One region of the Priestia sp. P5 genome, then DNA from elsewhere that is predicted to be linked to it. Evidence: riboswitches for the same ligand, from Rfam matches in the RefSeq annotation. Region 1 holds a riboswitch; each other region holds the start of a gene.
The links. Region 1 has a riboswitch for cobalamin ahead of metE (5-methyltetrahydropteroyltriglutamate--homocysteine S-methyltransferase). Riboswitches for the same ligand answer to the same signal wherever they lie in the genome.
Positions count from the first base shown of each region.

Region 2: another riboswitch for cobalamin. It lies ahead of MMB69_RS11470 ((2Fe-2S) ferredoxin domain-containing protein); the one in region 1 lies ahead of metE (5-methyltetrahydropteroyltriglutamate--homocysteine S-methyltransferase).
Region 3: another riboswitch for cobalamin. It lies ahead of MMB69_RS00085 (ribonucleoside-diphosphate reductase subunit alpha); the one in region 1 lies ahead of metE (5-methyltetrahydropteroyltriglutamate--homocysteine S-methyltransferase).

Region 1 is NZ_JAKWFJ010000001.1:1,289,519-1,299,789, forward strand. It holds gene MMB69_RS06885 (GntR family transcriptional regulator) at 1-663, opposite strand, end outside; gene MMB69_RS06890 (xylulokinase) at 1,002-2,633, shown strand; gene MMB69_RS06895 (L-ribulose-5-phosphate 4-epimerase) at 2,627-3,325, shown strand; gene araA (L-arabinose isomerase) at 3,355-4,779, shown strand; gene MMB69_RS06905 (sugar porter family MFS transporter) at 4,927-6,306, shown strand; gene MMB69_RS06910 (hypothetical protein) at 6,795-7,046, shown strand; SAM riboswitch class I at 7,127-7,237, shown strand; cobalamin riboswitch at 7,317-7,505, shown strand; gene metE (5-methyltetrahydropteroyltriglutamate--homocysteine S-methyltransferase) at 7,655-9,949, shown strand; gene MMB69_RS06920 (acetate uptake transporter) at 10,092-10,271, shown strand, end outside.
Region 2 is NZ_JAKWFJ010000001.1:2,116,895-2,127,165, reverse strand. It holds gene cobK (precorrin-6A reductase) at 1-275, opposite strand, end outside; gene MMB69_RS11480 (sirohydrochlorin chelatase) at 272-1,183, opposite strand; gene cobJ (precorrin-3B C(17)-methyltransferase) at 1,202-2,824, opposite strand; gene MMB69_RS11470 ((2Fe-2S) ferredoxin domain-containing protein) at 2,838-3,218, opposite strand; cobalamin riboswitch at 3,319-3,498, opposite strand; cobalamin riboswitch at 3,617-3,795, opposite strand; gene MMB69_RS11465 (hypothetical protein) at 3,941-4,099, opposite strand; gene MMB69_RS11460 (M42 family metallopeptidase) at 4,452-5,489, opposite strand; gene MMB69_RS11455 (cation:dicarboxylate symporter family transporter) at 5,597-6,868, opposite strand; gene brnQ (branched-chain amino acid transport system II carrier protein) at 7,255-8,610, shown strand; gene MMB69_RS11445 (hypothetical protein) at 8,650-9,027, opposite strand; gene MMB69_RS11440 (IDEAL domain-containing protein) at 9,325-9,522, opposite strand; gene MMB69_RS11435 (ammonium transporter) at 9,657-10,271, opposite strand, start outside.
Region 3 is NZ_JAKWFJ010000001.1:10,927-21,197, reverse strand. It holds gene MMB69_RS00090 (ribonucleotide-diphosphate reductase subunit beta) at 1-273, opposite strand, end outside; gene MMB69_RS00085 (ribonucleoside-diphosphate reductase subunit alpha) at 290-2,533, opposite strand; cobalamin riboswitch at 2,667-2,852, opposite strand; gene menC (o-succinylbenzoate synthase) at 3,131-4,234, opposite strand; gene MMB69_RS00075 (o-succinylbenzoate--CoA ligase) at 4,238-5,701, opposite strand; gene menB (1,4-dihydroxy-2-naphthoyl-CoA synthase) at 5,784-6,602, opposite strand; gene menH (2-succinyl-6-hydroxy-2,4-cyclohexadiene-1-carboxylate synthase) at 6,619-7,428, opposite strand; gene menD (2-succinyl-5-enolpyruvyl-6-hydroxy-3-cyclohexene-1-carboxylic-acid synthase) at 7,432-9,186, opposite strand; gene MMB69_RS00055 (isochorismate synthase) at 9,173-10,271, opposite strand, start outside.

The DNA of each region.
Region 1 (10,271 bases):
CATTCGGTACTTTCCCTGCAGGTCATCCATTTTTGCGATGAGCCCAATTTGTGTATGGCCTTTTGAAATTAATTCGTTTGTGGCAAGGTAGCTTGACTGAACGTCGTCTAGACAAAAAAACGGAACGTCCAATTCTTCGTAGTAGGCGTTAATCATCGTAAACGGAACGTCTTGTTCTTTGAATGATAAATAATAAGAGATGTTTGGATTGTACAAATTACTTTTTGTAGGTTCAACAATTAAGCCGTCTACTCCGTAGGAAAGCATCATTTCCAGCGCTTTTTTTTCTTGTTCCACATCATTATTCGTGCTAGCCAGCAGCAGCGAATAATTATCTTTATTTAATCTGCTTTCAATTCCGCGAATAATAGAAGGGAAAATATAGTCGGAAATATACGTGGTAATTACACCGATTGTTTTGTTGGCAGAAGCCCCGCTAGATTTGGATTGATACTGATTGCTCACATAGGTGCCAGATCCTTTTTCGCTTCTTAAAAATCCTTCATTCGACAGCTCTAAAATGGCTTTTCGAACCGTATGTCTGCTGACACCATACGTTTCTTGCATGGCCGATTCAGTCGGGATTTGTTCGCCGATGCTGTAATCGCCTGAAAGAATTTTGCTTTTTATATCTTCAATAATCACCTGATATTTTGGCTTCATGTTTTCACTTCTTTCGTAGTTGTATACATTCAACTTTTTTTATGTGTAAAATTTGTATGGACATATTTTATCATGAACGTGAATAAATGAAAAGATTTCCTTGGTTTTTAATCGAAAGGGAAACGATTTAAGGATTGGATACCGGCTTTTTAAAAGTTCAAGAAGGGAAGAGTAGGGTGTTTTGAATATTTGTGTGCATATATAATTTTTATGTTGACAAATGTACGTACAAATAAATATACTTAAGTTGTTAACAAATTCAAACAGCGTTACATAAAACGGAAAGCGCTTCCTTACTGCTATAGGTATCTTTATAGCTATCAGAAAGGAGATTAAACGTGAAAACAACTCAAGAAAGCATAAAACAAGCAATTGCTAAAGGAAAAACGTCTCTTGGAATTGAACTTGGATCTACTCGTATTAAAGCGGTGCTGATTGATGAAAACTTTGAAACGGTCGCATCTGGAAGTTATGAATGGGAAAATCTCTTAGAAGACGGTTTTTGGACGTACAACTTACTCGATATTATTACAGGTTTGCAAAGTGCTTACCGTGAAATGAAGCAAGAAGTAGAACGAAGCTACGGAATCACGATTCGAACAGTTGGCTCCATCGGCGTTTCAGCTATGATGCACGGATATATGGCGTTTGATAAAACGGGTGAGCTGCTTGTTCCGTTTCGAACGTGGCGTAATGCAACAACAAGCGCAGCAGCAAAAGAATTAACTGAACATTTCCAATTTAATATTCCTGAACGATGGAGCATTGCGCATCTGTATCAGGCAATTATCAATCAAGAAAAACATCTGCCGCGCATCCATTACATAACAACGCTAGCCGGCTATATTCACTGGCTGCTGACGGGCAGTAAATCGCTTGGCATTGGAGATGCTTCGGGAATGTTTCCAATTGATGAACGCACGCAAAATTACAGTGAAGATATGATGAAGCAGTTTGATGAGCTCATTTCTTACAAAGGATATCCGTGGCAACTATCAGATATTCTGCCTGCAGTTCATACTTCAGGCGAGCAAGCAGGTACATTAACAGCCATTGGGGCTAGTATTTTAGATCAATCAAAAAATTTGCAGCCGGGCATTCCGTTTTGTCCTCCAGAAGGAGATGCGGGAACGGGAATGGTGGCGACAAACAGCGTAAGAAAACGCACGGGAAATGTTTCGGTAGGAACGTCCGTTTTTGCGATGATTGTCCTAGACAAAAAGCTTGCAAACGTTTATCCAGAAATTGATTTAGTTACTACGCCAAGCGGCAGTCCAGTTGCCATGGTTCATGCGAATAACTGCTCAAGCGACTTAAACGCCTGGCTCGGATTGTTTCGCGAATTTTCGGAGGCGATGGGACAAAAAGTAGAGTCGGATAAATTATTCGAAGTGATGTTAAATAAAGCGCTAGAAGCTGATCCTGATGGAGGGGGCTTGCTAAGCTACGGCTATTTCTCAGGTGAAAATATTACCGGAGTGGAAAGTGGCCGTCCGCTATTTGTCCGTTCAGCAAAAAGCAATTTTAATCTAGCAAACTTTATGCGTACACATCTTTTTACAGCTTTTGGCGCTTTAAAAATAGGGATGGATCTTTTAGTCAAAGAAGAAAACGTAAAGATTCACAGTATTTTAGCGCACGGAGGATTATTTAAAACGCCGGTAGTCGGTCAGAAAATGATGGCAGCGGCAATCAACACGCCTGTTTCCGTCATGGACACAGCTGGAGAAGGCGGCGCGTGGGGAATGGCTATTCTTTCTTCTTATATGCTCAATAAAAGTGAGAATGAAAGTTTAGCAGATTTCTTGGATGATAAAGTCTTTAAAGAAGTGACCGCACAAGAAATTTATCCTGACGAACTCGACGTAAAAGGATTTGAAGCATTTATTAAAAGATATAAAAAAGGGCTAGTGATTGAAAAAGCAGCCGCAGAGCACCATAGCGAAGAACGGGAGGAGTTAGTGTGCTAGATAAATTAAAAGAAGAAGTATTTCAAGCAAATGTCGATTTGCCAAAACACGGACTGGTCAAGTACACGTGGGGAAATGTAAGTGCCATTGATCGAGACAGCGGTTTGTTTGTGATTAAACCAAGCGGTGTGACGTACGAGAAAATGACGGCGCAAGACATGGTAGTCGTTGATTTAGATGGCCGCGTGGTAGAAGGTGAGCTTAATCCGTCATCTGATACGCTGACACATGCGGTACTCTATAAACATTATCCGCAAATTGGCGGTATTGCCCATACGCATTCAACGTGGGCGACCATTTGGGCTCAAGCAGGGCTTGATGTGCAGGCAATGGGAACGACTCATGCCGATACCTTCTATGGTTCCGTACCGTGCGCACGCTTTTTGACCGAAAAAGAAGTGAATGACGGATATGAAGTGGAAACGGGCAAGGTGATTATCGAAACATTTGAAGAGCGCGGCTTAGATGTGTTAGCGGTTCCTGGTATTTTACTTCAAGGGCACGGGCCGTTTACGTGGGGAAAAGATGCCAAATCGGCGGTAATGAACAGCGTCGTACTAGACGAAGTATCCAAAATGAACTTCTTTACACAAAAATTAAACGGGCTGGCTGAAGAGCTGCCGCAGCGTATATTAGACAAACATTATTTACGAAAACACGGACAAAATGCGTATTACGGGCAAGGACAATAAAAGACTTACATACAGAAAAGGGGATTATCATGTTAAAAACAGCTCAAAAAGAATTTTGGTTTATTGTTGGTTCACAGCATCTTTACGGAAAAGAAGCACTAGCAGAAGTTAAAGCACACGCGCAAAGCATGACTGATGCTTTAAATGAAAGCGGTGTCTTGCCTTATCCGATTGTTCTGCAAGATTTAGCTGTGAGTGCTGATACAATTACAAGCATGATGAAAGAAGTGAATTACCGAGATGAAGTTGCCGGTGTAATCACGTGGATGCATACGTTCTCGCCTGCAAAAATGTGGATTCGCGGTACCAAGCTACTGCAAAAACCGCTGCTTCATTTGGCAACACAATTTAACGAAAGCATTCCTTGGGAAACGATTGATATGGATTTTATGAACTTGAATCAGTCCGCTCACGGTGATCGTGAATATGGCTTTATCAACGCGCGTTTGAACAAGCAAAATAAGATCGTAGTAGGCTACTGGGAGCGCCCCGACGTACAGCAGCAAATTGCACAGTGGATGGACGTGGCCGCTGCTTATAACGAAAGCTTCAACATTAAAGTTGCGCGTTTCGGTGACAATATGCGCAACGTCGGCGTAACGGAAGGAGACAAAATTGAAGCACAAATTCAATTTGGCTGGACGGTTGACTACTTCGGAATCGGTGACCTTGTTCAATATGTAAATGCCGTTACAGAAGAAGAAATCAATGATTTGTTTGCTGAATATGCCGACGCGTACGAATTTGTCTACGGTGATTATTCTGCAGAAGACTGGGAGTCTAGCGTAAAAGTACAGGCAAGCTATGAAATTGCGATTAAACGTTTTCTAGATGAAGGAGGCTACAGCGCCTTTACGACTAACTTTGAAGATCTATACGGTATGAAACAGCTTCCTGGTCTAGCCGTACAGCGTTTGATGGCACAGGGATACGGATTTGCCGGTGAAGGAGACTGGAAAACAGCCGCGCTTGACCGCTTGCTTAAAGTAATGAGCCGTAATCAGTCAACGGGCTTTATGGAAGACTACACGTATGAATTAGCACCCGGACGTGAGTCAGTGCTTCAATCACACATGCTTGAAGTAGACCCGACGCTAGCCGTAAACAAGCCAAAACTAATCGTTTCTCCGCTAGGTATTGGTAACCGCGAAGACCCAGCCCGCTTAGTGTTTGACGGTAAACAAGGAGAAGGCGTAGTCGTTTCCATGGCTGACTTCGGTACGCATTACAAGCTGTTAATTAACGAAGTATCGGCATTTGAGCCGGAAGTTCCAGCTCCAAATCTTCCGGTAGCGCGCGTGCTTTGGAACATTAAGCCGAACTTCCAAGACGGCGTTAAAGCGTGGATTGAAAACGGAGGAGGCCATCATACGGTTCTTTCATTAAATTTGACGACGGATCAAATCGTCAGCTATGCAAAGCTTGTTGATCTAGAGTACGTCATTATTAAGTAAGCATTCACATTTCCGAGGGAGCGCTGCTTCCTTGGAAGTGAAAATATAGCGTTAGTAAAAGAACGCCGTTTTTAAGAATAAATGAAAGCGTTTTAAATTTGTGTGGTAGGGAGCAAAACTAAGACAATACAAAGGGGATCTATAATCATGAGTAAAGTATCAAGTAAGTTTATCTTCTTCTTCGGCTCATTTGCCGGTATTTTATTCGGTTATGATATTGGAATTATTGCTGGTGCAGAAGGTCATATCCGTGAAGCGTTTCATTTAAGTCCGCTCTGGCTGGGAATTGTGGTTTCGTCGCTAATGGGAGGAGCCATTATCGGTTCCATTTTAAGCGGATTATTAGGCGATAAGTTTGGACGAAGAAAGTTAATTTTAATTTCGTCTATCATCTTTCTTTTAGGCTCCATCGGTTCCGCGATTGCACCAGAGGAAATTACGTTAACGATTGCGCGCGTCTTTTTAGGTACAGCAGTAGGAACGGCTTCTTCGTTAGTTCCTGCCTATATGTCAGAAATCGCACCTGCACATATTCGCGGAAAGCTTTCAGGTTTAAATCAGCTAATGATTGTAATTGGATTATTATTAAGCTATATCGTAGCCTTTATTTTTGAGCCGGTTCCAAACAGCTGGCGACTTATGCTTGGCAGTGCCGGTATTTTTGCGATCGTTTTATGCATCGGAATGATCAAGCTTCCGGAGTCACCTCGCTACTTAATTAAAAACGGAATGGCAGATAAAGCGCGTGAAGTACTGCGCACGCTTCGTTCCTCAGCAGCTGAAGTCGAAGCTGAAGTATCTGAAATTGAAAGCGTAGCTGTGCATGAACAATCAGGCATTAAACAGCTGTTTCAGAAAAAGTTTCGTCTAGCTTTAATTATCGGTGTCGGAATGGCAACTTTTCAGCAGATTCAAGGCTCAAACTCAATTGTTTATTATGCAACAAGCATTGCCCGTCAAGTTGGTTTAGCGCCACAGGTAGCTGCTGGTTTTACGGTCATTGTTGGGGTAATCTTTGTCGTGACAACACTTATTTTTCTGCAGTTTGTTGATAAATTCAACCGCCGTACCATTCTTACAATTGGCGGAGCGGGAATGGCTCTTTCCTTTTTCACACCGGCTATTCTTGGAGCAGTAGGCGTTAATGAATCCGTCGTGAACTGGGTTACGTTAATTGCACTTTGCTGCTTTATCCTGTGCTATGCGTTTTCTTGGGCGCCGCTTACGTGGATCATTGTAGGAGAAATTTTCCCGCTTTCTGTACGCGGAATCGGTGCTGGGATTTCATCTGCTTTTAACTGGACAGGATCGCTTGCAGTAGGGCTTGTATTCCCAATTTTAGCTGATCAGTTTAGTTTGGGCGTTATCTTTTCAACGTTCGGGATCATTTGTATTCTCGGATTATTCTTCATACGTTTTGTAGTTGTTGAAACAAAAGGACGCAGCCTAGAGCAAATTGAAACGGACATGGCAGCTCGTTCTGAAAGAAATTCTTTAAGTCCGGTTGAGCGTAATAAATATGTTTGATTGTCGTAAATGTTTTAATTGTAAGGTGCTGAGATAAAAGTATTTTAGCTGAAGTGAAAAACGAACCACTAATCAAAGTGTTTGATTAGTGGTTCGTTTTTTTATGGTGAACGCAGGTTTCAGCTGTTTCATTTCTTCTAGCAGTTGATTGGAGAGCAAGGCGAAGCCTTGCACGGAAATCAACTGCGGGGCAACAAGCGATTCAGCTCATGTATCCCATTTGCCTTTAGATTAGATTCATTTCGTTATGTCTCAACCTCTTTTGGGAAACCGTACGAAACCTTGTAGCAGAAGGCTCAGTCAAACGTTATAATAGATAATGAATGATGATATATTCTCTATATTTGTCATATATTTGTATTACATATGTAATTGAAGAAAAACATTCACTTGATATACTGTTTAATGACTTAACTTTATCTCAAAATTTACAGTGAAATGCCTGTTTATAGAGGCTTAGAACATACACAGCAAATGGAGGAGCTACAATGGCAAACGAAAAGATGCAAGAAGGACTTGATCGTTTTATTAAGGAAGATTTAAATGACCTTTTAGGTAGACTGTTCCCTTTAATGGATCGTGAGTGTGCTGAGGAAAAGAGAAAGCTTATCGAAACAGCGGTAGAGTACATTTATTCGTCAGGATATCACCAAGGAGCAAAAGACTTGATCGAAACACATCGAAAAGATGATTACAAATTGTTAAGGCAAAAATTAGCGTCAACGCCTCCTAAAAACTAATTTTTTTGAAATTTCTTTTGACAACATAAATGTAAGGTGTTAAGATGACTCTACATTCAAAATATTATAAATAATTAAAACTCTTATTGAGAGAGGCGGAGGGACTGGCCCTGTGAAGCCCGGCAACCATTTAACAGTCTTGTTGAAAAGGTGCTACATCCTGCAAAGCGTACAGCTTTGAAAAATAAGAGAGGATTTCATAGATACTATGCCTCTCTATTCATGATAGAGAGGCTTTTTATTTTATGTGAATATGTTTTGAATGAACAATTTTATAAAAATGCATCAGGTGCTGTGTAACGAATGTACGCAGCTTAAAAGGGAAGACCGGTGAAAAGCCGGCGCGGTCCCGCCACTGTAATGGGGAGCAACTTATTAACCACTGTTTCATGTTGAAATGGGAAGGGATAGGAAGCGATGAACCTAAGTCAGGAGACCTGCCTGTTGTATGCACTTAAGCTCTACGGGATATAGAGAGGAGTGAGGAATACGTGTTGAGAAAAACAGGCTATCTCAACTTTAGTTAAGTATGCGTATCATCTCTCTTTTCATTTCGAAAAGAGAGATTTTTTAGTTTACCGATAAAAAATATACAGGGAGTGGAAAAAATGAGCAGTGTAAAAAGTTCAAACTTAGGTTATCCAAGAATTGGTGAAAAACGAGAATGGAAAAAAGCGCTTGAGCAGTTTTGGGCAGGAAAACTAGAGAAAGATATCTTTTTGCAGGAAATTGAGTCTCTTCGTCTGGGGCATCTGAAAAAACAGCGTGATGCAGGAATTGAATTGATTCCAGTCGGCGATTTTAGCTTATACGATCACGTGTTAGATACAGCCGCTATGTTTGGTCTAGTGCCAAAGCGCTTTGATTATGACGGAGGGCCGGTATCGATTGAAACGTATTTTGACATCGCCCGAGGAACAAAAGGTGCGGTAGCCTCTACGATGATAAAATGGTTTAACACAAATTATCACTATATCGTACCGGAGCTTGAGGAATGTACGCCGTCACTTGTAGAAAATCGCCCGCTTCAATTTTACAAAGAAGCAAAACAGAAGCTGAATATTGAAGGCAAGCCCGTGATCTTAGGTCCAGTAACATTTGTGAAGCTGTCAAAAGGATATAAAAAAAGCGAGTTTAAAGAAGTAGTTAAACAATTTGTTCCGCTTTATGCAACTATCTTAGCGGAGCTGCAGGCAGAAGGAGTAGAGTGGGTGCAGATAGATGAGCCAATTTTAGCTACAACGCTATCAAAAGAAGACCTGGCGCTGTACAAAGAAGTCTATCAAACTTTGAAAAAAGCGGCACCGAATGTAAAAGTCATTTTGCAAACGTATTTTGACAGCGTTGATCACTATAAAGAAGTTGTGTCTCTTCCTGTTGAAGGAATCGGCTTAGATTTTGTACATGACCGAGGAGAAAATCTCACTGCGCTTAATAAATATGGTTTTCCAACGGATAAAGTGCTGGCAGCGGGAGTGATTGACGGACGAAACATTTGGCGTGAAAATTTGGACGAACAGCTTTTAACGATCAGTGAAATTGAAGAAGCCGTATCAAAAGATCGTTTGATTCTGCAGCCTTCATCAAGTCTACTACATGTTCCCGTTACGGTGAAAAATGAAGAAACCATTGAGCCAGTGTTAAAAAATGCGCTGTCTTTTGCAGATGAAAAGCTAAAGGAAATCACGCTTTTAACAAAAGCGGTGCGGCAAGGAAAAGAAGCAATAGAAGAAGAAATAAGCGTAAGCAAACAGGCAATTCAAGCATTAAATGGATCATCTTTTCGAAATCATCAAGACGTGCAAAAAGAGCTGAAGCAGCTGCACAGCTATAAAGCAGAGCGACAAGCGCGGTTTGACGTACGTCAACGCGTTCAGCAAGAAGCGTTTCAACTGCCGCTTCTTCCCACGACAACGATTGGAAGCTTCCCGCAAACAAAAGAAGTGCGAAAAGAGCGTTTAAAGTGGCGTAAAGGCGAGTTAAGCGATGAAGCATATGAAGCGTACATTAACGAGGAAATAAAAAAATGGATTGAAATTCAAGAAAACATCGGCTTAGATGTCCTTGTGCACGGAGAGTTTGAGCGTACGGACATGGTTGAGTACTTCGGTGAAAAATTAGGAGGCTTTCAGTTTACGAAGTTTGGCTGGGTGCAATCTTACGGTTCTCGCTGCGTGAAGCCGCCGCTTATTTACGGAGATGTATCGTATGAGCAGGCGATGACGATCAAAGAAACGGTCTACGCACAGTCTCTAACAAATAAGCCGGTTAAAGGAATGCTGACGGGTCCGATTACGATTTTAAATTGGTCGTTTGTGCGTGATGATATCCCGCGCTATGACGTCGCAAATCAAATTGCGCTTGCTCTTAGAAAAGAAGTAGAAGCACTTGAAAGTCAGAGCATTTCAATGATTCAAGTAGATGAACCGGCACTGCGTGAAGGACTGCCGTTAAAACGAGAAAACTGGAACAGCTACTTAAACGCTGCGGTGTATGCATTTAAACTAGCCACGGTATCGGTGCAAAACGAGACGCAAATTCACACGCATATGTGCTATTCAGAATTCGAAGAGATTATTGATGCCATCAAAGCGCTTGATGCCGACGTGATTTCCATTGAAACGTCTAAAAGCCACGGTGAATTAATTTATGCGTTTGAAAAACATACGTACAATCAAGGAATCGGACTTGGCGTGTATGATATCCACAGCCCGCGCGTACCGAAGCTTGAAGAGCTTCAGCGAAACATTGACCGCGCTCTGCAGGTACTTGATCCTGCATTGTTTTGGATTAATCCCGACTGCGGCCTTAAAACAAGAGGAATCAGCGAGACGGTTGAAGCTTTAAAAGTGATGGTTGAGTCTGCAAAACAAACCAGACAAAATTTATTACAAAACGTTTAATGATAAGAAATTAAAGACCAAGCAGTGTAACCGCTACACTGCTTGGTCTTATGGGATTTTAAAAGGCCAAAAATATCCATTGACACTTCCCGTACATTTTTGTATCTTTTTAAAGGTGTTTTTAAAATCAGGGAGGTACAACATGAGTAACAACAGCACGCAGCACGTTAAAATTGTAACAGCGGATCCATCAGCGCTAGGTCTATTCGGACTTGCCATGGTAACACTTGTTGCATCGTTTCAAAAGCTTGGGGTAACCGATGGTGTTTCATTGGTATTGCCATGGGCGATTTTTTTAGGCGGAATAGGACAGTTAATCGCG
Region 2 (10,271 bases), 830 kb from region 1:
GGAATCGATGTTTCAGCAGCTGCGCCGATAGCGTTTTTAGATGCTTCTTCGGCAAAAGGGTGACTTGCATCCACAATAGCTTTTACACTATGTTCGTTTACAAAATCAATCATATCTTCTTGTGTGAGACGTCCAATTTTCACGTTCACTTCTGCACGCTGTAATTCGATTGCTGCATTGTCGGTTACAACCGTCGCCGTAACGTCGTAACCTTCTTTTTTCACTTGAACAGCTAATGCACGTGCATCGCTAGTTCCCGCTAACAATAAAATCATTTTAACTCGCCGACCTTATCTTCATGGTGGTGATGGTCATGATGGTGATCGTGGTGATGGTGCCCGTGATCGTGATCATGATCGTGATGATGATGGTGATCAATATGCTCCATAATGCCGAGGCGATATTGACATGTATCGCAGTTCATTTTCACTTCGCCTTCTAATCCTTCTTCAGCACGTTCTTTTAAAATTGTCTGTAGTTTTGGATGAAAGCCGAAATAGCCGGCTAGCTTAAACTCAATGTCTTCATACTGCAATTTATACTGCTTCACCATTTCTTCCAAACGCTTAATTAATACTCCTGTAAATAAGAAATATGGGAGAATAACCACTTTTTTAGCGCCCAGTTTTAAACATCGTTCCACCCCTTCATCAATCAATGGAGCGGTCACGCCCATAAAAGAAGTTTCGACGATTTTGTAGTTTGTTTTTTCCCAAAGAAGGCGCGTAATTTTATATAGATCACTGTTTGCATCAGGATCGCTTCCTCCTCGTCCTAAGACAATAACAGCCGTGTCTTCAGCTGGAGTTTCTAAATTTTCTCCTGATTCTTGTAATCTCGTTTTTAAAATTTCAAGAGCTTCTTCATGAACGCCAATGGGACGTCCGTATACGAAGTTTACGTGTGGATATTTTTCCTTAGCTTCATCTATAGCTGCCGGAATATGTATTTTAGAGTGGCCAGCAGGCAAGAGCATAATTGGAATCACAACTACATCTTGTGCTCCTTTTGCCACACACGTGTCAATTCCTTGACTTACATTCGGACGTTCAAATTCTAGAAAACACGTTTCTACTAAAATAGATGCGTCCCAATCATGCTTCATAGTAGAGATAAACTCGCGAATTTGATCGTTCCCTTCAGAATCTCTGCTTCCATGACCGACAAATAAAACTGATTTCATATAATGCCCTCCCATTTCTTAATCTCCACAAGGAGCTGGTTCTACTTTTATTTTTGGTGTTATATCCTGATAATCGAATCCATAAACGTTCTTCACACGCTTAAAGAATTTGTGAAACCGCTCATTAGGATGACCTTTTTCTTTATATTCACGGACAATGTTATCAACTATTTCAACAATGTCATCAGGCGCTATGCCTTCCGCCACAATTTGACCTGAATGCGCGTTGCGCCCAACCGTTTTAGCTCCTAAAAATAAGTCAAACGCACCTTTTCTATAGACAATGCCGATATCTTCTTGAACAGCACCGTAACAGGCCATACCGCATCCATTAATACCAAGCTTCAGCTCTTTTGGCATGTCCATTCCACCGAGGCGCTTTTGTAATTCTTCCGTATGTGGGATGGCGTCGCTTTTTTCTCCATCACAAAAATCACACGCTTTAATTGTAAACACGTCTCCGACCGGAGATAATAAAAAGGAAGCTGCTTGAAGTTTTTCAATGATCACATCTGGATGAGCCGTTGGAATTTGCAATTTAATTTGATGATCAGGCGTATACTCCATCGTACCTTTTTCACCAACAACTTCTGCTAGTGTTGTCATTTGAACGGGCGTAAACTTCTTATTCGCAAGCCCTGGACTAACCGCCACTTCAAAAATAGACTCTATTGGCTGATGTACGACCGGAGAAGTAGTTTCACCTAAAATTGCTTGAAGCGCTTCTTCTGCAAGAGCTCGTGAAGCTGTTTTTTCTTCTTTTTTATTCTGAACAGCTTCAATAGCTGAAGCCGTTTGCTGTACAGTCTCCTCTTGATCAAGAGCCCATGGTTCTGCTTCTTTTCGAAGTCGCTGATGCGGTCTTAGCGGCTGTTCCGTTTGATTGAGGGTATATTTCCGCTGATACCCTCGCGGTGTAATCATCAAATCGTCATAAAAGAACGTAGATGAATTCCCAACAACAACGGTAGTCAGCATGCCAATTTCATGGTTTAACATATCTTTTAAGTTGGTCATTACGACTTCTTCACGGTCACGATAAGCGCTTTTCACAAGACCAACAGGCGTATCAGGAGAACGGTACTTTAATAGAATCCTTTGCGCTTCAACAATTTGTCTTGTTCGTCTTCCGCTTTTTGGGTTGTAAAAAGCCACTACGAAATCTGCTTGTGCAGCTGCTTCAATTCTTTTTTCGATTAGCTCCCAAGGCGTAAGGTGGTCACTTAAACTAATCGTACAAGCATCATGCATCACGGGCGCTCCAAGGAGAGATGCGCATGAATTAATAGCCGAAATGCCAGGAATTACTTCCATCTCTACGCCCGTTTCTTTTTTCCAGCTTTTTTCAATCAACACTTCATACACAAGGCCTGCCATTCCATATACTCCTGCATCTCCGCTTGAAATGACAGCTACGGTTTTGCCCGCTTCAGCTTGCTTTACAGCTTCTTGTGCACGGCTTACTTCTTCGGTCATTCCTGTACTAATAATTTGTTGATTCGTTAACAGTCCTTGAATTAATTCCACATAGGTTTTATAACCAATGATCATATCACTTTCTTGAATGGCTTCTCTTGCTCGCTGTGTGATATGCTCAAAGCTTCCTGGACCGAATCCAATAACTAGTAGTTTACCTTTCATGCTAGCTCCTCCTTTATGCGTTACTTTTTACTTTGTCAATTCCTTCTATGGAGTCACTGTTTTCTGGAGAAACGAAACCATTTTGATCATATTCATAAATAAGCGATTCCTTTATACTGCAGCCCCCTGCTAAATGCTCTTCAACAATTCGATGAGCTACGTTTTCAGTGACCTGCTTGTACCAATCTCCTGAAGGGTACACGATAGCTACAGGAGCATCTTTGCATCTTCCGTTACAGCGCGTGCGGGTTGTATGAACCGCTTCATCTAGATTCAGTTCGGTCACTTTATTTCGAATAGCCTGCGTGGCTTCTTCTCCACCTTTTCTCATACAGCTGCTTCCATTACAAATCAATACGTGATGCTTTGTTGCATTCAAGTTCCAAGTCGTCACACTCATTCTCTCCTTTACTAAAAAAACGCCTCTATCAATGATAGAGGCGCAGAAAATTCAAACTAAGTTTTTGCACTTCCACCTATATCCCGTAGGGTAAGCTTCGCATTAGAAAAAGGCTGGTTTCCTGACTTCGATTCATTACTTGATTGCGCCTTCCCGAATACAGTGGCATATGCAATCAGCTCCTCTTCACAGTGGCGGGTACCGCGCTGGCTTCACACCAGACTTCCCATTTAACGCAATGTGGTCATTGCGCACCTTTTTTGCACGATATGTAGTTTTAGGATATGAGAAAAACCCGCTTCGCTAATATGCGAGCGGGTAAAACGTCAGAATAAGAGTGTACACGAATGCCACTTTAAGCCAACGTTTCCCTTCCCGCTCCCCGGAGAAATAGAAACTTCACAATAAAGACAGGTCTCCTGACTTGTGTATCATTCTACTTGAGAACCTTCCCGTGATTTTTTCACAGTGGTTATACTCGTTCGTCCACACTTACAGTTGCGGGGACAGTACTGGTCTTACACCAGTTTCCCTATTAAGCCTTCTTGGCATCTTTACTGTTGCTGTTTGATATATATGAACCTTTTAAACTATCAGAATAATAGAAGTAACTACCATATCATAGCGTACATTTTTTTTTATTTCAACTCTATTCTTTTCGTAAGATACAAGAAGCTATAAAAAAACAAGAGCATAAAGTCAGCTCTTGTTTTTCATTATATAGCTACTAATGTTAAATGAGGATCATTATAATACACGACTTCTGAAAGAACTTTACAGCCATTTGTTTTTGCAAAAGCTTCTCTCGCCTGCGTTTCAGTTTCAAATTCAAACATTTTCATTTCTTTTCCAGCATACACCGTCAGTACCCACATGAAAAGATTCGCCTCCGATTATTGTAGTGATCGCTATATCCACATTATGACGAAAGCATTTCCTTTTGAAAACCCATTCTACAAAACTTGTCACAAGAAACTTTTAAAAATTTAAAAACATTTTAACTTCTGTAAATGAACAAAATGTACAAAAGGTTGAAGTAGTATTATACCTCTTTAAAAAAGGTGCTTTTTTACCAACTGTTGCTTCACCAGTAAAAAAATATATAGTATTTATTAAAAAAAGAAGCCGGACAGTCGGCTTCTTTTTTAGGAAAGGAAAGTACAGACATCACAGTCCCGTCCCGCTCTTTGTTCTGCATAAAAAATACACTAATTAAATATTCCTTTCTTAAAGCAGAACCATGTTTGACTGCACATAGTGGTGAAGAAGCTTATACGTATGGTTCAATGAATCTTGATGCGTTCTCTCAAACGCATGAGAAGAATCAATTCCTGGACCAATTAAGCCGTGTACGATGTCATGCCCCGCACGAATAGCAGCGGAAGCATCTGATCCGTAAAACGGATAAATATCTAATTTATACTGAATATCATGCTGCTTAGCTAGCTCCACCAAATGCTTTCTCAAACCGTAATGATACGGTCCGCTTGAATCTTTTACACAAATAGACACGGTGTATTCATCAGTAGATTGTCCATCTCCCATAGCACCCATATCAACCGCTAAGTATTCTACCGTTTGAGGCGTAATGTTTGAATTCCCTCCGTATCCAATTTCTTCATTATTTGAAATGAGAAAATGCGTAGTGTATGGCAGTTCGATCTGTTCTTCTTGAATTGTTTTCATGAGCTGAAGCAATAAAGCTACGCTTGCTTTATCATCGAGATGACGAGATTTAATAAAACCGCTTTTGGTTATTTCTACACGGGGATCAAACGAAACAAAGTCGCCGACTTCAATTCCAAGGCTGCGAATATCTTCTGCGCTATGTACTTTTTCATCCAATCGAATTTCTATATTTTCTTGATTTCGCTCAGCTTCCCCTGCATCTTTATACACATGAACAGAAGTTTGATGCATAAGGATGGTTCCTGTAAATACTTCTCCTGATGAAGTTTCAATTTCACAATATTCTCCTTCAATAGAATTGTAGCGAAACCCTCCAATCAGGTCGATTTTCAGACGTCCACTAGGTTTGATTTCTTTTACCATAGCACCTAATGTATCGACATGAGCCGTCAGCATGCGGTGATGATCTGTATCTTTACCGGGAATAGTAGCGACTAAGCCTCCTTTTCGATTGCGATACGTTTGAATATTTAGCTCTTTTACATAGTCTTCGACAAATGAAATCACCTTTTCTGTATTTCCAGAAGGACTGGGAATCGAAACAAGCTTTTTAATTAACTGAACAGTTTCCGTCATTATGACACTTCCTTTGTCTCTCATTTCTTTTATTTTACCATATGTTTCAAAAAAGATAACACGCAGCTCCAAACAAAAAAGCCGGGCAGCTGCCCGGCTTTTTTGTTTTAAGCTATGTTTGATTTCTTTAATTTATTTGTATAATTTAATGATTTTTGCTTATCAAACTCGCCTTCAGACTTGGACATTACAATTGCAGCTAGAGCATTTCCTACTACGTTAACTGTGGTACGCATCATATCAAGAATGCGGTCAATTCCTGCAATAAATGCCATGCCTTCAAGAGGGAAGCCCATAGATTCAAGCGTAGCAAGTACAACTACAAACGATGCCCCTGGTACACCAGCCATTCCTTTTGAGGTTAACATTAGCACAAGAAGGAGCTGAATTTGATCCATAATGGAAAGGTCGATGCCGTACATTTGAGCAATAAACAGCGATGCCAGCGCCTGATAAATGGTTGAACCGTCTAAGTTAAACGTGTAGCCTGTTGGAATAACAAACGATGTAACCGATTTAGAACAACCGAAGTCTTCCATCTTTTTGATAAGAGATGGTAAAACGGCTTCTGAACTTGCCGTTGTAAAAGCAAGAAGCAGCTCGTCTTTTAACACTTTTATCAGCGTAAACATGCTTGTTCCAGCCATTTTAGCGATAATTCCAAGAACCACAAGCACAAAGAAAATCATGGTGAAGTAAACGGCGAACACTAATTTTCCTAATGGAATAAGTGATCCGACACCAAACTTTATAATATTAACACCAATAAGTGCAAATACACCTACTGGAGCAAATTTCATCACCAAATTAGTTACCCAAAACATTGCATCCAAGACGCCTTCAAAAAAGGCTAAAACAGGTTTTCCTCTCTCTCCAATCGAAGCTACGCCTACACCAAACAGTACGGAAAATAAAATGATTGGTAAAAGATCGCCTTCTGCTACCGATTGAAAGACGTTTGTCGGAACAATATGAAGAAGCTCTTGAGCAATCCCTGTACTTTCAGACGTTTTTGCCGTTGCCTCATATTGAGAAATATCGCTTTTTTCAATATGCCCCATATCAACCCCTGCACCAGGGTGGAATAAGTTCGCGGCAATAATCCCCACTACAATAGCAATGGTTGTAACAATTTCAAAATAAAGAATTGTTTTTCCGCCAAGCTTACCTAATTTTTTGATATCGCCTACTCCTGCGACCGCTACGATTAATGCTGAAATCACAATCGGTACGACAATCATCTTAATTAAATGAATAAATATGTCTCCAACCGGCTGTAAAATAGAAATGGCTGTATCGCTTCCATAAAAAATAGCACCTACAGCTACGCCTAAAATCAGTCCAATTAGAATCTGAGTTGCTAGACCTAACCTTTTCACTTTCTTGCTCCTTTCGCACAGTTGACTTTCATCCATCGAGCATATGCGGTTCCGCGAACCGTGTATAAATATACATCCTTACAGCACCTTATGTAAACAGTTCTTTACTAAAAGGATATAAGGCCGCACATGCGAATTTTTAAAAGCCACGGTTCTGTTTTATCATATCAAATAATTGTTGTATATTGAGATTTTTTTGCTAAGTATTTTTCTATTTTTGCTATTTCAGCGAATAAATTAAAAAAATAAAATTTTATATTGAAATATGCATTTTAGGTTAGTATAATACGATACATGTTTATTTTTATTATTCGAATATAAAATTCTGAAAATTTTAATTATTCAACACGATAATAAAAAGCATTTATAATTTTGGAGGTTTTAACGTGTCAAACAAAGTTCCTTTTTCATTTATAGTGGTTATTGGCTTTATGCTTTTTGCCCTATTCTTCGGCGCAGGTAATTTAATCTTCCCTGCAATGTTAGGTCAGTCTGCTGGAAGCAATATTTGGTCAGCAAACGCTGGATTTTTAGTAACGGGTGTAGGTCTGCCTCTTCTAGGCGTTCTCGCATTTGGTTTTTCCGGAAAAGAGGATCTGCAGTCTTTAGCTAGTCGCGTACACCCAGCTTTCGGTATTATCTTTACTACGATTTTATACTTGGCAATCGGACCGCTTTTTGCGATGCCAAGAACGGGAAGCGTTTCGTTCGAAATTGGCGTTAAGCCTTTTTTATCAGAAAATCCAGGACACCTTCCCCTTATCATTTTCACGGTAATTTTCTTTACTATTACCTGCTTTTTTTCGCTAAACCCTGCGAAAATTGTCGATTTAGTAGGAAAAGTTTTAACACCTATTAAATTAACGTTTATTGGAATATTGGTAGTTGTAGCCGTTGTGAACCCAATTGGAAAATTTGAAGCACCAAGCGAAGCTTATACAACACACTCATTTTTTAAAGGCTTCCAAGAAGGCTACTTAACAATGGATACACTAGCATCATTTGTTTTTGGAATTATTATTATTAATGCAATTAAAGAAAAAGGAGCAAAAACCAACCGACAAATCATCACAATTTGTGCAAAAGCTACGGCTATCGCTGCCGTTATTTTAGCTCTTATTTATAGTGCATTGTCCTATATGGGTGCTTCAAGCGTATCAGAGCTTGGACGTCTTGATAACGGAGGTACGGTTTTGGCTGAAGTATCAAATTACTACTTTGGCTCTTACGGAGGAATTCTTTTAGGTCTGATGATTACCGTTGCTTGTTTAACAACAAGTGTAGGCCTTGTAACGTCTTGTTCATCTTTCTTCCATAAGCTGTTTCCAAGGGTTTCTTATAAGTTGATTGCTGTCATTTTATCAGCATTCAGCGCCGTTGTAGCAAACTTTGGTTTAACGGAATTAATCGCTATTTCGGTTCCAGTCTTAACAGCTATTTATCCGTTAGCTATTGTGTTAATTGCTTTAACATTCTTACATCCTTTATTTAAAGGACGTTCTGAAGTTTACCAAGTAAGCCTTCTGTTCACGTTTATCGTTAGTTTATTTGATGGCTTAAATGCTGCTGGATTCAAAATTGCGGCAGTAAACGATCTGTTTACATCGATTCTACCTATGTATGGAGTGGGTCTCGGCTGGGTAGTTCCTGCTATTGTAGGAGGATTAATCGGTCTTGGCATTACCTTCCTTCGCACAAATGATAATACAAACAGAAACACTTCAAGAAAATTGATTAAATAAAAAGAGGATGCGAGTGCATCCTCTTTTTATTATGGAGTCTTATGAGTAAGGAGTTTTTTTCTCCATTAACTTCACTTCTTCTTTTAACACATGTTTTTCGTATAGATATTTATCCGTTCGTTGAAAATGATATTTATCAGCTTTTTCTTTTTCAGATGTGGTCAAAAGCACTCGACGATCAGAAGCATCTGACACACCAAACGTTTCATTTTGATAAGTAGCATACGGAGCTATAAAAAACACTTCTTCAACAGCATCACGAGGAACTTCTTTTGTAAAAGTCGTGTCATTGTATGGAATGAATCCATTTGCTACATCGCCTTCATCATAGCTAATTAGCTTTACACACCCGTTTTCCGTTTCATAACATTCGTAATCTCGTTCATTATATGCTGCATACAAACCTTTTCGAATCACAAAAAACCAGTCCTTTACATTGGGTTAGCAACCGCTGGTACAAATCGTTTTTCTTCTGCCACATAGGTAGCTACAAGTACTTCTTCCCCATTTACCACTTGATATAGTTCCGCTCCGTTTGATAGTGGATAATAGTTATCAAATTTGAACTCTGGAACGGTTTCCCCGTTTCGAGATCCCGTAAACCCATTAAGCGTACATGGAGGTCCGTAATTATTACTAATTAATCCCTTTTAGTAGGTCTCAAAAATAAAACACGCCATCCAAAATAGATGGCGTGTGAAGTATAGTAAGTAATTAAGAAATTTGTTTAAGTTCTGATGAGAGTTTTAAAAACTCTTCTTTATTTTTCATCAATAGCGTGCGGTCGATTTCTTCTTTTAGCTGTGCTTTACGAAATTCTGCAATCGCCTTATCTAAAATCATCTCAGCGAATAATGCATCAAGCACCTTTCCGTTGGATTTTTGCGGTGAATTAAGTAAATTCTTTTTCATAAGAAATCAACTCCTTGGCTTTTTTATAATATAACACAAATATTCTGACTTTTCAATCATTTAAACCAAGTATTTTACATCTATTTTTTTCCACATAAAAAGGCCGCCCTTTTGTTATAAAGCGCGGCCTTTTATTACGAATCTGCGGCTTTTTCTTTTACTTCCGCATAGTAGTTTTCATATTCAATAAATTCAGGAGCTTGATGAGCTGCCATGATACCGTGGTAGCTGATATCTAAGCCTACTTCTTCTTCTTCTTCCGTAGATCGAAGCGGAACCACCAAAGAAATAACCTTTAACCCTATCCACGTCGTAACAAATCCCCAAGCGCATAGAGCGATTAACCCAAGAAGTTGAACGCCAAGTAACGTCCAGCCTCCTCCTGTAAACACACCGCCGTCTGTAGAAAACAAGCCCACAGCCAACGTGCCCCATATTCCCGAAGCAGCGTGTACAGGAAAAGCTCCTACAGGATCGTCGATTTGACGTGCTTCGAGCCAGTTTGTAGCTGCCATCATTAATAAGCCAGATACAGCTCCAATAAAAATAGCAGATGGTGTGTTAACAAAAGCGCACCCCGCCGTAATGCCAACCAGTCCGGCAAGCGATCCATTTATTACAGAAGGTGCATCTGAACGGTTGTAGCGAAATAAAGTATAAAATAAAGTAGCTGCTCCGCCTGCTGCTGCTGATAACATTGTGACAATAGCAATGTGACCAATTCTAACGTCAGTGGCACTTAGCGTACT
Region 3 (10,271 bases), 1.3 Mb from region 1:
TTGAATACTGTCCAGTAGCGCCAGCAGGCCAATAATTTTTAAAAAGCTCTCTTGTTCGTCAGCCGTTAACTGAGGGAACTGCTTAATATCTTGACCCATATTAATTTCAAACGGCGTCCAGAAGTTAGCTAGCATACGTTTGTATTTAGGGAACGCCCATGAAAATCGGACGTCATCCCAGTTTAGAATATTTGAGCTCTTGCCGTTAATGATTCCTGTCGAACGGTTCGGAGCTGTTTCGTTCATTAATTCTCGTTTTAACATGCTTGTCATCAATTATTCACTCCTTTTAACTATGACAGCTTTCACATTCTTCAATGACTTCACTTGATGTTGAACGTACGTAGTAGGTCGTTTTTAACTTTTCTTTCCATGCCGTCATATGAAGATCCAGCAGCTCTTTTGCTCGGATATCATTTTGCACATATAAGTTGAATGAAATGGATTGATCAATATGGCGCTGTCGCTTGGCGTTTTGCTTAATGCTCCAATGCTGATCAATTAAATAAACGGACTTATAATACCAGTTTGTTGCTGGCGATAAATCTGGTGCCGTCACTGGGATTTTATAGTTTTTCTTTTCCTCTGAATAAAACTTACGAAAAATCGGATCAATACTTGCAGTAGAACCCGCGATAATAGATGTTGATGAATTAGGTGCTACAGCCATTAAGTATCCATTTCTTATCCCATTACTTTGAACTTCGTTACGCAGTTCACTCCACGCTTCGCTTGTGTATTTACGTGTTTCAAAATAAGCGCCTGACTCAAAATCTGAGCCTTTAAATAATGGATATGCGCCTTTTTCTTTAGCTAAGTTCATGCTTGCCTGTACGGTTAAGTAAGCAATTTGCTCATACAATTCATCGCAGTATGCTACCGCTTCATCTGTTTCCCATGCTATTTTCTTTAAGGCAAGCAAATGGTTCCAACCAAATGTACCAAGCCCTACTGCGCGGTACTTTTGGTTTGTTAGTTTTGCTTGAAGTACGGGCAAATCATTTAACTCAATAACGTTATCAAGCATGCGTACTTGAATTGGAATTAAACGTTCAAGCACATCTTCAGTTACGGCTCTCGCTAAGTTGATAGATGAAAGATTACATACAACAAAATCGCCCGGATTCTTTGTAATAATAATTTTTCCGTCTTCCGTAATTTCCTCTGTTACGACCGTTGTGCTTTGGTTTTGCGTAATTTCTGTACATAAGTTGCTGCAGTAGATCATGCCATCGTGGCGGTTTTGATTAGCTCGGTTAACCGTATCACGATAGAACATATAAGGCGTTCCCGTTTCAAGCTGCGAAAGCATAATGCGCTTGAAGATTTCAATAGCAGGTACTGTTTCTCTTGAAAGCTGTTCATTATTTACACACTCAGCGTAACGAGTGCGGAACGAACCGCTGCCTTCTTCTTCATCGTAAAAATCTTCTAACGAATAGCCCATCAGCGTACGAACTTCGTGAGGATCGAATAAGTGCCAGTCTTCACGTGCTTCTACTTTTTCCATAAACAAATCTGGCAAACATACGCCAGTGAATAAATCATGCGTGCGCTGGCGTTCGTCACCATTGTTCAAACGCGCGTCTAAGAATGAAAAGATGTCTTTATGCCATACGTCTAAATATACGGCAATAGCTCCTTGTCGTTGACCTAGCTGATCGACACTTACAGCCGTATTATTTAGTTGTTTCATCCATGGAATTGTTCCTGATGATACGCCTTTAAAACCTTTTATATCACTTCCTCGGCTTCTAATATGACCGAGGTAGACACCAATTCCGCCTCCATTTTTACTAAGCGTGGCCAAATCTGTATTGCTATCATAAATACCGCGTAAGCTGTCATCAATCGTATCAATAAAGCAGCTAGATAGCTGTCCGTAGCTCTTTCCTGCGTTTGAAAGCGTTGGTGTGGCAACTGTCATATATAGACTAGAAAGCGCCCAGTACGCTTCTTTTACTAATGCTGTTCGATTTTCTTTCTTTTCTTGAGACATCAGCGTCATAGCAATGATAAGAAAACGTTCTTGCGGTAATTCGTATACGCGCTTATCATGTGATGTCGCTAAATAGCGATCTGCTAATGTCAACAATCCAATGTATGTAAATAAACGATCGCGTTCAGGAATAATGACTGAAGCAATTTCATTAATTTCTTCTTCTGTATATGTTTTTAATAGTTGTTTATTATAAATGCCGATTTTTGTTAGTTCTTGAATAAGCTGATAAAATGAACCGTACTTCTCTTTTTTATCATAACCTCGGTTGTCCGCTGCTTTTCGATATAGTTCGTTTAAGTATACGTCTGCCGCTACGTACGTCCAATCTGGTTCTTCCATTGAAATACGCTCTAAGGCTGCTAAAATTAGGACGTTTGCAACCTTTTCGTCCGTCATATTTTCCTTTACTGTAACAGTTTGAATAACCTTTTCCTCATACAAAGAAAAATCAAGCTGCGTAAATTCTTTTTTTAAACGTTCAATATATGCAGTTAATTCATGTAGAATTGTAGGCTTTAATGTATTCACCATAAATATGGCTCCTCTCTTCACTTCAAAATAAAAAATCGCTCACCGTACCTCGGTGAGCGAATAGAACGAAGATAGAAGAAGACACTAAGTCTTTTCTCAATCCTCGCTCTACCCTCTCACCTCCCGAAGAAGATAAAACGACATAAAAAAGGCAGGTCTCCTGACTTATGCTTCTTTTTACTTTAAGGCCTTCCCATGATGTTTACTCACAGTGGATCTCCTTATTTCATCAGCATTCACAGTTGCGGGGACAGCTTTGGATTTTCACCAAATTCCCTTTTAAGTCTTTTTATCAGACACCTTTTTCACTGGAAAACACAAAATATAGTATTTTATTATTGTTTAACAAACAACATATTGTGTTATGTTATAAACACATTATATAGGACAACTTAGAAAACTAGCAACCTATTTTCAAAAATAATTTTGTTTTTTACGATAAAATCCTTCGACTTTTTTCATCAAACTATTCCATCATAACATGTTTTGACACGCTTGATGGAACAATGTGCTCTTTTTAAAAAATTTGTCCTATTTTTCTACTAAACATTGACAACCTCAATAAAAAAACCGTTTTTCATAAAAAACGGTTTTTAATTATTTGTATTCTTTTTCAAATGCTGTGATTGTTTTGATAAAATTTTTATCAATATCGTATCCTATCCCCGGTTTTTCCTTCACCTTTATTACTCCGGCTTCCACCTCTACTTCGGGCTTAATAATATCTTTTTCCCAATAGCGAGACGACGCAGAAATGTCACCTGGTATCGTGAAAGAAGGCAGTGTGGCAAGGGCAATGTTATGAGCTCGTGAAATCCCGGCTTCTAACATTCCTCCAACCCAAAGTCTTACACCATGCTGGGCGCATAAATCATGAATTTGCTTTGCTACGGACATTCCGCCAACTCGACCGATTTTCACATTGATAATCTTACAGCTTCTTTGTTCAATTGCATGACGTGCATCTTCATAGCTCACAATACTTTCATCTAAGCAAATCGGCGTCTTCATTTGCTTTTGTAACAGTCGATGATCAAGGATATCATCAGAACTTAACGGCTGTTCGATCATCATTAAATTCAATTCATCTAGTTTCTTCAACGAATTACTATCGCTTAACGTATAGGCTGAATTGGCATCAGCCATAAGAGGAATGCTTGGAAATTCATCTCGAATTTGTTTTAGTAACCCATAGTCAGCACCCGGCTTAATTTTCACTTTAAAGCGCTTATAACCATCTTTCATGTAAGTTTTTATTTGTTCTTTCATTATGGAAATATCATTTAAGCCAACTACCACTCCAGCTTCTACAGCAGACCTTACTCCTCCAATTACTTCAGATAACGGCTTGTTTTGCCGCTTTGCATACAAATCCCATACAGCACAGTCTAAAGCTGCTTTAGCCATGTTATTTCGCTTTAGAGGTTTGAATAACTTTTGAACATCCTCTGGTTTTTGAAGCTGATGATGAAGAAGCGAGGGAATTAAAAAATCGTCTAACATATGAAAACATGTCTGAATCGTTTCTTCCGTATACCAAGGAGATGAAAAAGCAACGACTTCTCCCCACCCTGTAAATCCTTGTTCATCTTCTACTTCAAGCAAAATCAATTCTCGATCCTGCACTGTACCATAGCTTGTTGAAAAAGGAGAAAGAAGCTTCATGTCAATTTTATAAAGATGTACTTTTTTTATAATCATCGATTAGCTCCCTTTCTGTATGAACGATGATAGCTTCCGGCGTATGATTTTATTAGAAGCCGTTCGCGGCAGCTCCTCTACTCGAACGAAATACTTTGGAAGTTTGTACTTTGCTAAAAATTGTTGAATGTGTAAAGATAATTCTTCATCTGAAACGTCTTCGTTTACAACAATACATGCAGCTGGCACTTGTCCCCATTTTTCATCAGCTACTCCCGTTACACCGGCCTCTTTAACAGCGAGATGCTTCAACAAAACATTTTCAATTTCAGCTGGATATACATTTTCTCCACCTGAAATAATAAGGTCTGAACGTCTGTCTAACACATATAGAAAGCCTTCTTCATCCACTTTCCCGATATCTCCTGTATAGAACCAGCCTTGTTGAAGGGCTTTTTTAGTAGCTTCAGGTTTATTTAAATATCCTTTTGTAACATTTGGACCTTTAACAATGATTTCTCCTGCTTCACGTGTTTCATTTCCATTCTCATCTACAATTTTCATCTCACACGGAAATAATGGTTTACCTGCTGATCCCAGTTTTCGCAAACTATCTTCAGGTGAAAGCGTAACGAACTGTGAAGATGTTTCTGTCATTCCATACGTTTGATAAACAGGAATTTCTTTATTCACACAAGCCTCTAAAATAGTAAGCGGTGCGGGTCCTCCTCCTAAAAGCATGCAGCGAAACGTATGCGGATATTTCCGTTCCCCTAACTCATCGAGCATATTGGATAGCATGGAAGTGACAACCGAAATAATTGTTACCCCTTTGTTTTCAATCGCTTCATTTACTGCTCCTGCTTCAAATCGTTCTTCTAAAATGATTTTCATTCCGTAAAAAACGCTCCGCATTAAAATAGATAAGCCGCTAATATGAAACAAAGGAACCGCTATAAGCCAGCAGTCTTTTTCATTTAATCCTAAATTAAGTGCTGAGCCAACGGAACTCCACCAGTGATTTCCATACGTCTGCAGCACTCCTTTTGGATGACCCGTTGTTCCAGACGTATACATAATGGTGAATGTCTCCTCGAGATTCCACGTTTTTTGAAAATCCGTTTCTGCTTCTGGAGAACTTTTTAAAGCAGGTAAAGGAAGCTGAGTAATGGAACTTTGGAATTCTCTCATTAAAAATGTTTCATCCGTAATAAGCAACGACACGTTTGCATCTGTTAGCTGATAATTAATTTCTTCGTTTGTCAAACGCGTGTTGACGAGCAGCAACCTTGCGCCAATATAAGAAACCGCATGTAAAATCTCAATAAACTCCACGCTATTTTTCATGTATAAAGCAATGGTATCGCCTTGCTTTACACCGTTAAACGAAAGCTGCTGCGCTACTTTTTGAACACGTTTATGAAGCTCTTGAAACGTAAGAGACGTTTGCGGTGTTTCTACCGCCACTCGATTTGGCGTCAAATATGCTCTTTGCATAAGCCCATTAGGAATCGTTTGGCTACTCATGAATTTCTCTCCTTTTTATACTGATTAACTAAATTAAATTGAAAAAACAGCCTGATGATAATCACCAAGCTGTTTCAGCTGTTTAAGGGAAACGTGGGAACTGTTGGAAGTCTGGATTGCGTTTTTCCTTAAATGCATCGCGACCTTCTTTTGCCTCATCGGTTGTGTAATAAAGAAGCGTTGCGTCACCCGCAAATTGCTGGATACCAGCTAAGCCATCCGTATCAGCATTAAATGCTGCTTTTAAGAAACGAAGAGCGGTTGGACTTTTTTCTAACATCTCTTCACACCATTGAATTGTTTCAGCTTCAAGCTGTTCTAATGGAACGACCGTGTTTACTAATCCCATGTCTAGTGCTTCTTGAGCGTTGTACTGACGGCATAAGAACCAGATCTCACGCGCTTTCTTATGACCTACGATGCGAGCTAAGTAACCAGAGCCATATCCTGCATCGAAGCTTCCAACTTTAGGACCTGTTTGTCCAAAGACTGCGTTATCCGCTGCAATTGTTAAGTCACATACAACGTGAAGAACATGGCCACCACCAATTGCATAGCCTGATACCATGGCAACAACCGGCTTTGGAATTACGCGAATTAAACGCTGTAAATCTAGAACGTTTAGACGTGGAATTTCATCTTCTCCTACATAGCCGCCGTGGCCGCGAACTCTTTGGTCTCCGCCTGAGCAAAATGCTTTATCCCCAGCACCTGCTAATACAATTACTCCAACGCTTGCATCGTCACGAGCATAAGCAAATGCATCGATCAATTCCATTACTGTTTTTGGACGGAATGCATTGTGCACTTCCGGACGGTTAATCGTAATTTTAGCGATTCCGTTATATGTTTCGTATAAAATGTCTTCATACTGACGTACTGATGTCCATTCAACTGTCATCTTTATTTCCTCCTAATTATGTAGTAGCTAAGAACTCACTTACTATTCTACCAAAAATCTCGGGTTGTTCCACGTGAATTGCATGGCCTGTCCCTAAAATAATTTTAGAAGTAGCATTTGGTATTAATGTTTGCATTTCTTTGGAAATTAAACAAAACTTTTGATCTACTTCTCCTGTAATAAGCAAAACCGGCATCAACAGATCGTCCAGCTTCTCCCAAAGGGACGGCTGGACTCCTGTTCCCATTCCTTTCAAACTGTTGGAAAGGCCGATCTCTGTATGCGAAAGTCTTTCTTTACGCACCGCTTCTTGAACATGACGAGGCAATTGCTTTTGAGAACGAAAAAGAGGGATTTCCTCCCAATAGTTCACAAATTCTTCAATCCCATTTTCCATAATGCGGCTCGCCAGCTGTTCATCTTTTTCTTTTCTTAGCTTTTGTTCTTCTCGCGTTTTTAAACCAGGCGATGCGCTTTCTAATACCAACTTTTTCACAAGGTGTGGATATCGCTGAGCAAATGAAAGAGCAAGTCTTCCTCCCATCGAATATCCGATTACATTCACCTGTGATAGAGATAGCTGTTGAAGCAGCTCATGCAGTGATTCAACAACTGCTTCCATTGAATATGGTTTGATTTCTTTCGGAGCTGCTGATTGGCCATGACCAATAATATCAACAGCAATCACCTGATAGTCTTTAGCGAATTTCTTCATAAAGGTACGCCATGTTTGAGAAGAACCGGTAAAACCGTGAAGCAGAAGCAACGGCTCTCCTTTCCCCTCGGTGTGCACATAGTAAGATAAACCATTTAATTGATAAATCATTGCTTATTCCTCACCGTTTGACAAATTTATTTCCTCGGAAACAAGTTTCCACAAACTGCGATGAGTCTCTACATTTTCTGTACGAGTTGTACGAATCTCTACAACATGCAACCCGCCTTTTGCGAAAGCATGATTCATTGCATGTCGAAATTCTTCCCAGCTGCTTGCTGAAGAAAATGTGCCATCATACAGACGAGTGGCATGCTCAAAGTTTAATCCAGTTGGCGTACCGAATAAAAATTCAAAGTGCTTTTCTTGTTTTGATTGAGGTAAAAATGAAAAAATTCCTCCGCCGTCATTGTTAACTAGCACAACGGTTAAATTTAAATTATGCATTTTAGCTGCCAGAAGACCATTTAAATCGTGATAAAACGATAGGTCACCAATAAATAAAACGGTGTGATCGTAAGCCGTGCTTACGCCTAGAGCAGACGAAACTACACCATCAATTCCATTTGCGCCCCGATTTACAAAGAGTGGAATATCTTTTTCCGTATTTAAGAAGAAAGAATCAATATCTCGAACAGGCATTGAATTTCCAGCAAACAAAGCCGTGCCTTCAGGTACTACATCAACAATTTCTTGAACTACTTGTCCTTCGAACCATTCCTGGCCAGAAGTTAATGTTCTCAGAGCCTGTGCAGTTTGAGCATTAATCTTTTTCCACAGACTCAGCCATGAAGTAGATTCCTCTTGATTCGCTGAAAGACGCTTGATCAGTTCTTCACAAAATAATGTCTCATCGGCTTCAATCATCACTGTCGAACGCAAAGTAGGGTCTCTCCAGCCTTTACCTTGGTCAACTACAAACATTTCTGTCGGCTCGTGTGCTTTCAAAAATTGCAATAGCGGTTTCGATACCGGCATCGCCCCAAAACGAATGACAACTTCCGGGTGAAAACGCTCATCAACCTTATCACTTTTTAAAAATGTATCATATGTCTCTATTACATTTTCTTTTGAATGCTTGCCGCTTCTTAATTGTGATAACGGATCTGCGAGCACCGGAAAGCTTAAAGATTCAGCTAAATGGCATATGCTGTCTACTGCTTTTAAAGACATTTGATCTCCGCATATAATAAGTCCTTTTGTTGTTCCCTCTAAGCGCTTCGCAATTTCTTCGAAACCTTTTTCAGATAGAGATGCTTCTCCATGAATAGCAGCTACATATGATTTACCGCGTTTCCCTTGACTCCATAAATCTTCAATAGACAAATCTGGTACAATCGGTTCACGTAAAGGTACGTTAATGTGTACAGGACCGCTCGGTATAGCTTGAGCTGTATGAACAGCCCTTGAAGCGACTGTTCGAATATAACGATTCATATCTGCACTTTCTTCTGGTAAAGCTGTATCTACAAACCACTTCGCATATTGACCGAAAAGGTGATTCTGATTAATGGCCTGCGGGGCACCTATATCCCTTAACTCATGCGGCCGATCCGCTGTGATAACTACTAAAGGAATGCGTGAGTAGTGAGCTTCAATTACTGCAGGATAATAATTCGCTGCAGCTGTTCCAGATGTACATACAAGCGCCACTGGTTTTTTCTTTGCTTTTGCTATTCCTAGAGCAAAAAAGCCGGCGGAACGTTCATCGATATTTAAGTGCACATGAATATCAGGGTGCTCAGCCATAAGCATCGCAATAGGCGTTGAACGTGACCCTGGACTGACCACTACTTCTTCAACATTTGCTTCTACTAATTCATCCACGAATGACGCAATATACGTTGTTAATGATTTAATGTGTTCCACGCATAATCCCTCCTAAAGCTGAAAGCATCGGGTTGAATTTAATTCTTGTTTCTTCATATTCACTTTCAGGCGTAGAATCTGCTACAATTCCACAGCCCGCAAATAAAACGGCTTCTTTCTGCTGAATAACAGCGGAGCGGATTCCTACTATAAACTCACCGTTTCCGTTGATATCCATCCATCCTAAAGGAGCTGCATACCACCCTCGGTCAAAGGATTCTAGCTTTCGAATAATAGGCAAGGCCTCCTGTTGAGGATATCCTCCTAGCGCTGGTGTTGGATGGAGCTTTTGAATAAATGAAAATAGCGTCACATCTTCCTTTATACGTCCTTTAACAGGTGTATACAAATGTTGAATATGCTTTGTTTTATATAAACTTGGCTTACTTGGAATTTCTACTTCATAACAATAAGAATTCATCGCTTCTTTAATCATATGAACAACAACATCGTGTTCAATTAAGTTCTTAGGATCTTGAAGCAATTCCTCACCTAGTTCGTGATCTTCCTGCCTTGTCTTTCCTCTTGGAATCGAACCTGCTAAACAAGTGGAAAACACATAATCTCCTTGTTTTTGCACTAGCCTTTCTGGGGAAGCGCCGATAAAATGCTGATGCTCTCCCTCTAAAATATATGTGTAGCTAGTTGGCTGCTCCTTTAACAGACGCTGAAGCACGTATTCAGTAGAAATATCTTCATTAAATTTTACTTTTAATTGACGAGCAAGAACCACTTTCTCTATAGCCTGTTGCTTAATTAAAGTAGTAGCTCTTTCAATGTTTCCTTTAAATTTCTCTACCCCAATTTCCTCTTTTTCCAACAGCAAAGGTGAAATATGAGATTCCCCGTCGTACTCTTCACAAAGAACAAGTTTTTGGACCTCTTCGAAATAATTGATGTGCTCTTTTACAGAATCTTGTCCTTTAACCATCATATTAACTGTGAGATATCCTTCTTTATCTACCTGAGTATATAACACAGTGGGAATCATAAATTTTGAACTCGGGAAATCACTCCAATAGTTTTCTCGATACTGATTTGGGTCAAATGAAAATCCTCCAAATAAAAGAGGACCTGTCCCATCC